DNA from 3 places in the Arthrobacter sp. 05L428 genome. Region 2 is predicted to be linked to each of the others. Evidence: riboswitches for the same ligand, from Rfam matches in the RefSeq annotation. Region 2 holds a riboswitch; each other region holds the start of a gene.
The links. A riboswitch is a leader RNA that binds a small molecule or an ion and turns the genes downstream of it on or off. The one in region 2 is predicted to bind S-adenosylmethionine.

Region 1 (2,254 bases), on a different contig from region 2:
ATAGCTGCGCGTGTCGTTGGCCGGCACCCAGCGTCCGGCGTCCACGACGTAGTCCCAGCCCAGGCCGTTCCGCCGCAGCTCCTGGAGCCCGGCGAGCAGCCGCTGCGCGTCGTTGAGCCGTGAGCCGAGGCCGAAGCTGGCCCGGAGCGAACCGGCGGGCAGGCCGAGCCGTTTTAGCAGCGGGTGGGCGCAGAACCGGCCGTCGCGCAGGCCTATGCCGTGCTCCGCGGACAGGTATGCGGCGACCAGGCCTGCGTCGTAACCGGCGACCGAGAAGTTGACCACGCCGATCGTCCCGGGGCCGCCTTCCCGGCCGGTGTCCTCGAAGATGTGGTGGACCGTTACGCCGTCGATCCGCTCCAGCCCCTCGACCAGGAAGGAACGGATGGCGTCCTCGTGGGCGTGCCACTGCTGCTCGTCCAGCGCCTCGATAACCTGGCTGGCGCGGGCCAGCGCGGCCGCGCCCAGGACATTGGGGGAGCCGCCCTCGTGGCGGGCCGGCCCGGTGGTCCAGCTGACGGCGTCGAGTCGTGCGTCCCGTACTGCGCCGCCGCCAGCCAAGTGCGGGGTGCCGGCGTCCAGCCAGTCCGGCCGGCCCACCAGCACGCCGGCGCCGAACGGGGCGTAGAGCTTGTGGCCGGAGAAGGCGAGGTAGTCGACGTCGTCCGCGGCGATGTTGATGCGGCGGTGCGGGGCCAACTGGGCCGCATCGACGGCGATCCGGGCGCCGAATTCGTGCGCCAGCGCGGCCAGCTCACGGATCGGCAGGATTTCGCCGGTGACGTTGGACGCGCCGGTCACGGCGAGCAGGCTTACTCCGCCGAGGGCGAGTTCCGCCCGGAGCCGCTCCACGGTGCCGGCCAGGGTGGGCGCCGCGACGACGCTGCGGTGCGGGACGTTTTGCCAGGGCAGCAGGTTGGCGTGGTGCTCGATGTCGAGGTAAAGCACCTCGCCGGTGTGTCGGCCGTCGTCGACGGGCAGGCAGCCGGCCAGCAGGTTCAGTGCGTCGGTGGTGTTCCGGGTGAAGATCACGGAGTCATCCGGACGGCCGCCGACGAACCCGCGGACGATGTTCCGGGCGTTTTCGTACACCGAGGTACTCAGTTGGGAGGCGTAGCCGGCGCCGCGGTGCACGCTGGCGTAGTACGGCAGGATCTCGTTCAGGTAGGCGGACACCACGGACAGCGCCGGGGCGGAGGCTCCGTAGTCCAGGTTGGCGTACCGGACCTGGCCGCCCTGGATCAGGGGGGCCAGGATTTCGGCGCCGGAAACCGCGGACAGTGGCCGGCGGGCGGCGTCGAAGCGTGCGTCGGTGAACTCCGGGCCGCCGGCGCTGGTGGTGTGGGTGGGGATGGTGGCAGTCGTCATGGGACCTCGCTCGAAAAGGACCCCGCACACAGGGGATCCGCGCTTGCCGGGTCCGCTCCGGACCGGCCAGGTCGTCACCCGGGGCACCCCGCCGCGAATGGAGGGTTGCCGGCCAGCAAACCGGGGTTTTGCGCTGGCACTCGTGACCTGCTTCGAGCCTAGGACATGGCCGGTCGCACGGAAAAGGGAGGGCGGAATATGAAGCGTAGTGTTACGGGCTGCCTCGGGCGTGGCCGGCTAGAGCAGGTCGTCGAGGCCCGGGTTGAGGCGCTTGAGGACTTCGGAGTGCAGGATCGAGTTGGTCGCCAGCGCGTTGCCGCCGAAGGGGCCGTCCTCTCCCTCGAGCGAGGTGAAGCGGCCGCCGGCCTCCGTCACGATCGGGACCAGCGCCGCCATGTCGTAGAGGTTGAGTTCGGGCTCGCAGGCGATGTCGACGGCGCCTTCGGCCACGAGGCAGTAGGACCAGAAATCGCCGTAGGCGCGGGTACGCCAGACCTCCTCGGTGAGTCCGAGGAACTCGTCGAGGTTGCCGCGCTGCTTCCAGCCGCCGAGGCTCGAATAGGACAGTGACGCATCGGCGAGCCGGGAGACGTTGGAGACCCGCAGCCGGGTCGCGGCGGCCAGTGAGCGGCCCATGTAGGCGCCGGCGCCCTTTGCGGCCCACCAGCGCTTGCCCAGTGCGGGGGCGCTGACGACGCCCACCACGGGTTCGCCTTCGTCGACGAGGGCGATCAGGGTGGCCCAGACCGGGACGCCGCGGACGAAATTCTTGGTGCCGTCGATCGGGTCGATGATCCAGCGGCGCGAACCGTGGCCGGAGCTGCCGAACTCCTCGCCCAGGACGGCGTCGCGCGGGCGGGAGCGGGACAGCTGCCCGCGGATGGCT
Region 2 (2,254 bases):
GGGCGTTGGCGACGTGCCGTTCCACCCGCAGGCTCAGCGTCTCGATCCCCTGGGCGATGAGGAAGGCGTTGAACGGCGAGACGGCCGAACCGAGGTCGCGCAGCAGCTGGACCCGGGCCTTGAGGATGAAGGACAGGTTCGCTCCCAGCGCCCCGTCCGCCCCGAGGTCGCGGGCATAGACCAGGCCGTTGTACGTGGGATCCGGGGTGTTGAAGCCGGGGAAGCGCTCCGGGTCCTTGCCGAAGTCAAAGTTGCCGGAGTCGACGATCACGCCGGCAATCGCGGCACCGTGTCCGCCGAGATACTTGGTGGCCGAATGCACCACGATGTCGGCGCCCCACTCGATCGGGCGGATCAGGTAGGGGGTGGAGAGGGTGTTGTCCACGATCAGCGGCACCCCGGCCCGGTGGGCGACGTCCGCGACGCCTTCGATGTCCAGCACGTCCTGGCGGGGGTTGGACACCACCTCGCCGAAGAACAGCTTGGTGTTCGGCTGCACGGCATCGCGCCACTGCTCAAGGTTGTCCGGGTCCTCCACGAACGTCACCGAGATACCGAACTTCTTCAGCGTGTGGGCCAGCAGGTTGTAGGTCCCGCCATAGAGGCTGGGGCTGGCGACGACGTGGTCTCCTGCCTCGGCGATGTTGAGGATCGCGAAGGTTTCGGCGGCCTGGCCGGAACTGAGCAGGAGCGCCCCAAGGCCGCCCTCCAGGCTCGCGACCCGCTGTTCCACCGCGTCCTGGGTGGGGTTGCCGATCCGGGTGTAGATGGGGGCGAGCTCGGCCAGCGCGAACCGGTTGGCGGCGCTCTCCGCACTGGGGAAGACGAACGACGTCGTCTGGTAAATCGGCAGCGACCGCGCGCCGGTGGCGGAGTCCGGCTCCTGGCCGGCGTGGATCTGGCGGGTTTCAAAGGACCAGGCGTTGGACATCGGAGAGCTCCCTAATGACTGGGCACAGGCCGCCCCTGGCCTCTGGGGCCGGAACGGCTCTGGCGCCGCGCTTGCCTGCCGGCGGACGCCGGCGGGCCAGGTCTTCACCCGGGGCACCCCACCGCGCAAGGAGGGTTGCCGGCCAGCAAGCCGGGGCTCGATGCTGGCGCTCATGACCTGGCTTCAGTCTAGGAACGCGTCCCGTCGGCTGGATAGCTTTGTGACGAAAATGAAGAACGGCCCCGCCGCCGCCCGGCGGACGCCGCGGGAGCCGGAAAGTGCCGTGGCTCTGGCCGGGCAAATCCGAGCGGTAAGCCTCGGAAAATGACATCCCATCACGGTAAGGGCAGCCTAAGCTGAGAGCTCCATCACAAAGTGCCAAGATGAGGGCATGCGCATGGATCACGTCTCTTACGCCTGTGAACAAGATGGCCTGGCTGCCACCACCGAACGTATTGCGACCGCCCTCGGGGTCGAAGCCGTCAAGGGCGGAATACACCCCCGGTTCGGGACCCGCAACATGATTATCCCGCTTGCCGGGCACAAGTACCTCGAGGTCGTGGAGGTCCTGGACCACCCGGCCTCCGACAAGGCGCCGTTCGGGCAGGCAGTCCGGGCCCGCTCGGCCGCCGGCGGCGGCTGGATGGGCTGGTGCGTCGAGGTTGACGACCTGGCGCCGTTTGAGGAGCGGCTGGGCCGCTCCGCCGTCAACGGCAACCGCAAGTTCCCCGACGGCCGCGAACTGGTCTGGAAGCAGATCGGTATCCTGGGCCTGATCGCGGATCCGCAGGTCCCCTACATGTTGAAGTGGGAAGGCGACCCCGCCCTGCACCCGTCCAACGCCTATGCGAGCAATGTGAAGATGTCTGCCCTCACGATCGCGGGCTCGGCCGAGCGGGTCACCGAGTGGCTGGGTGAACCGGTCGAGAAGCCGCTGGAGGATGTGGACGTGAACTGGCTGGCCCCGCACGGGACGCCGGGAATCCTGTCCGTCACCTTCGAAACCGATTCCGGAGCCGTCACGATCTGACGCTTCCTGCCCGAAAAACTTCGGCCGCCAGCAGCGGGTGCCAATGATGCCACCCACCGCTGGCGGCCGAAACACTTTAACCCGTTGCCGTCGGCGGGCCCTTGGGGCGACGCGGGTGTGTGGGCTCAGCCCAGGCCGATTGACTTGCCGAAGAGGCTGAATCCGACGAAGGCCACGATGTCCAGCAGCGCATGCGCAATCACCAGCGGCATCACCCGGCGCGTCTTCGTGTAGATCAGCGCGAAGATGACGCCCATGATGGCGTTGCCGATGAAGGGCCCGAAGCCCTGGTA
Region 3 (2,254 bases), on a different contig from region 2:
CAGCCGCGGCGTGGAGGGCGCGGCCACGCCGACGTGCTGGGTGCAGGCCTCCCCGCCGCCGGAAGCCGGCCGCCGGCAGCGCGAGACCGGCATCGACGTCATCCTGCTGGACCGCGGCTACGACAGCGAGGTGGGCGAACGCGCCCCGTGGCTGCTGCTGGGCGCCAAGACCCTGTCCTACGCGGTCAACATGGCGGCGCTCCGGTACGCCCACCACCAGGGCGCGGACGACGTCATCTTCACCTCCGCCGACGGCCGGGTCCTGGAGGGCCCGACGTCGACCGTGCTGCTGGCGCACCTGGAGACCAGCGACGACGGCGCCGGCGGCGTCCGCACCGTGCGCCGGCTGATCACCCCGCAGCTGGACAGCGGAATCCTCCCGGGCACCTCGCAGGGCGCCCTGTTCACCGCGGCCAAGGCCGCCGGGTGGGAGCTCGGCTACGGCCCGCTGGTACCTGCCGATCTGTACGACGCCGACGCCGTCTGGCTCATCTCAAGCATCCGGCTCCTCGCCCCGGTGAACCACATCGACGGCAAGGAGATCGGCACCCCCGAACTGCGGCGGCAGCTCACGGCCGAGCTCAACGAACTGTTCGCCACGATCGAGTAGGATCCGGCCGGTCCCGGGTGATGCTGCTCCGCCCCCGGAAAGGTGCCATGCCAGCGTCCGCGTGACTTAACATGACGACGCCGCCGGTGCCGCCGGCGTCGTAAGTGCTACGTTTTTGGGGAGTAATGAGACCCGGCGCCAAGCCCTGACTGGCCGGTCGGCAACCCTCCCTTTCGCGGCGGGGTGCCTCAGGTGAATACTCGGCATATCGACCATTCGAGCTGCAAGCGTGAAAGTAAGGAGATCCGTCGTGCCCGACGCATCCGCACCCGCTGTGCCCGCCACAGCCCCAGCCCAATCCCCCGCCGCACCCGGACCCGCCGAGGAAAGACTGGCGTACCGGCTGTTCACCGGGCCCGATGACCGCAGCTTCTGCGAGCGCGTTTCGGCCGCCCTGGCCGAGGGCTACGTCCTGCACGGCAGCCCCTCCGCCACCTTCAACGGCAGCACCGTGATCGTGGCCCAGGCCGTCGTGCTGCCGGCCGCGATCGCGAGCGCCGACGCCGCCGTCGCCAACGCGGTGGATGAGCTCGACGGCGCCGAGTTCACCGGCGAGGGCCACGCATGAGTTACGCCGGAGACCTGAGCCCGCAGGAAGCCTGGGCCAAGGTCGGGGCGGGCGCCATCCTGGTGGACGTCCGCACCGAGGCGGAATGGTCGCAGATCGGCGTCCCGGTCACCGGGGCCGGCACCGAAGACCGGCAGGCTCCGCTCTTCGTCCAGTGGACCCTGGCCGGCGGAGCCCCCAACCCGCGTTTCCTGGAGCAACTGCAGCAGCAACTCCAGCGGCAACTGCGGCAGCACGCGCCTGGCGCCACGGCGGCCGAGCTCATCTTCCTGTGCCGTTCCGGCGCCCGCTCGGTCGCCGCCGCGAACGCCGCCACGGCGGCCGGCTTCACCGCCTACAACGTCCTCGAGGGCTTCGAAGGCGAACCGGGCCCGACCGGCGCCCGGACCGTGAACGGCTGGAAGAACCACGGCCTGCCGACCAACCTGGAAAGCACTAAGTGAGCTTCAATCCCAATGCCCAGGGCTGGAGCCCGGACACCCAGGCCGTCCGCGGCGGACTCGACCGCACCGGGTTCCAGGAAACCACCGAACCGATCTTCCTGAACTCGGGCTTCGTCTACGAATCCGCCGCCGCGGCTGAGCGCGCCTTCACCGGCGAGGACGAACGGTTTGTCTATTCCCGCTACGGCAACCCCTCGGTGGCCACCTTCCAGGAACGCCTCCGGCTGTTGGAGGGAACCGAGGCGTGCTTTGCGACGGCGTCGGGCATGTCAGCGGTGTTCACCGCGCTCGGGGCATTGCTGGGGGCCGGCGACCGCGTGGTCGCCGCCCGCTCGCTCTTCGGATCCTGCTTCGTCATCCTCAATGAGATCCTGCCGCGCTGGGGCGTGGAGACAGTCTTCGTGGACGGCCCGGACCTAGAGCAGTGGCGGTCGGCGCTGGCCGTGCCGACGACGGCCGTGTTCTTCGAATCTCCCTCGAACCCCATGCAGGAAATTGTGGACATCGCCGCCGTAAGCGAACTGGCGCACGCCGCCGGTGCGACCGTGGTGGTGGACAACGTCTTCGCCACTCCCCTGCTGCAGCGGTGCGGGGAGCTGGGCGCGGACGTGGTCGTGTACTCCGGCACCAAGC

Region 1: it holds a riboswitch for S-adenosylmethionine, as region 2 does, so the genes downstream of both, AC1DH3_RS03325 (aminotransferase class V-fold PLP-dependent enzyme) here and AC1DH3_RS15725 (bifunctional o-acetylhomoserine/o-acetylserine sulfhydrylase) in region 2, are expected to answer to the same signal.
Region 3: it holds a riboswitch for S-adenosylmethionine, as region 2 does, so the genes downstream of both, AC1DH3_RS10040 (DUF1737 domain-containing protein) here and AC1DH3_RS15725 (bifunctional o-acetylhomoserine/o-acetylserine sulfhydrylase) in region 2, are expected to answer to the same signal.

The regions. Positions count from the first base shown of each region.
Region 1 covers NZ_JBFTNW010000001.1:704,658-706,911, forward strand. Annotated here, with positions in the region: gene AC1DH3_RS03325 (aminotransferase class V-fold PLP-dependent enzyme) at 1-1,368, opposite strand, end outside; SAM riboswitch class IV at 1,403-1,516, opposite strand; gene hisN (histidinol-phosphatase) at 1,606-2,254, opposite strand, start outside.
Region 2 covers NZ_JBFTNW010000010.1:91,787-94,040, forward strand. Annotated here, with positions in the region: gene AC1DH3_RS15725 (bifunctional o-acetylhomoserine/o-acetylserine sulfhydrylase) at 1-931, opposite strand, end outside; SAM riboswitch class IV at 994-1,109, opposite strand; gene AC1DH3_RS15730 (VOC family protein) at 1,323-1,961, shown strand; gene AC1DH3_RS15735 (CPBP family intramembrane glutamic endopeptidase) at 2,087-2,254, opposite strand, start outside.
Region 3 covers NZ_JBFTNW010000004.1:48,032-50,285, reverse strand. Annotated here, with positions in the region: gene AC1DH3_RS10045 (aminodeoxychorismate lyase) at 1-610, shown strand, start outside; SAM riboswitch class IV at 732-846, shown strand; gene AC1DH3_RS10040 (DUF1737 domain-containing protein) at 861-1,178, shown strand; gene AC1DH3_RS10035 (rhodanese-like domain-containing protein) at 1,175-1,621, shown strand; gene AC1DH3_RS10030 (O-succinylhomoserine sulfhydrylase) at 1,618-2,254, shown strand, end outside.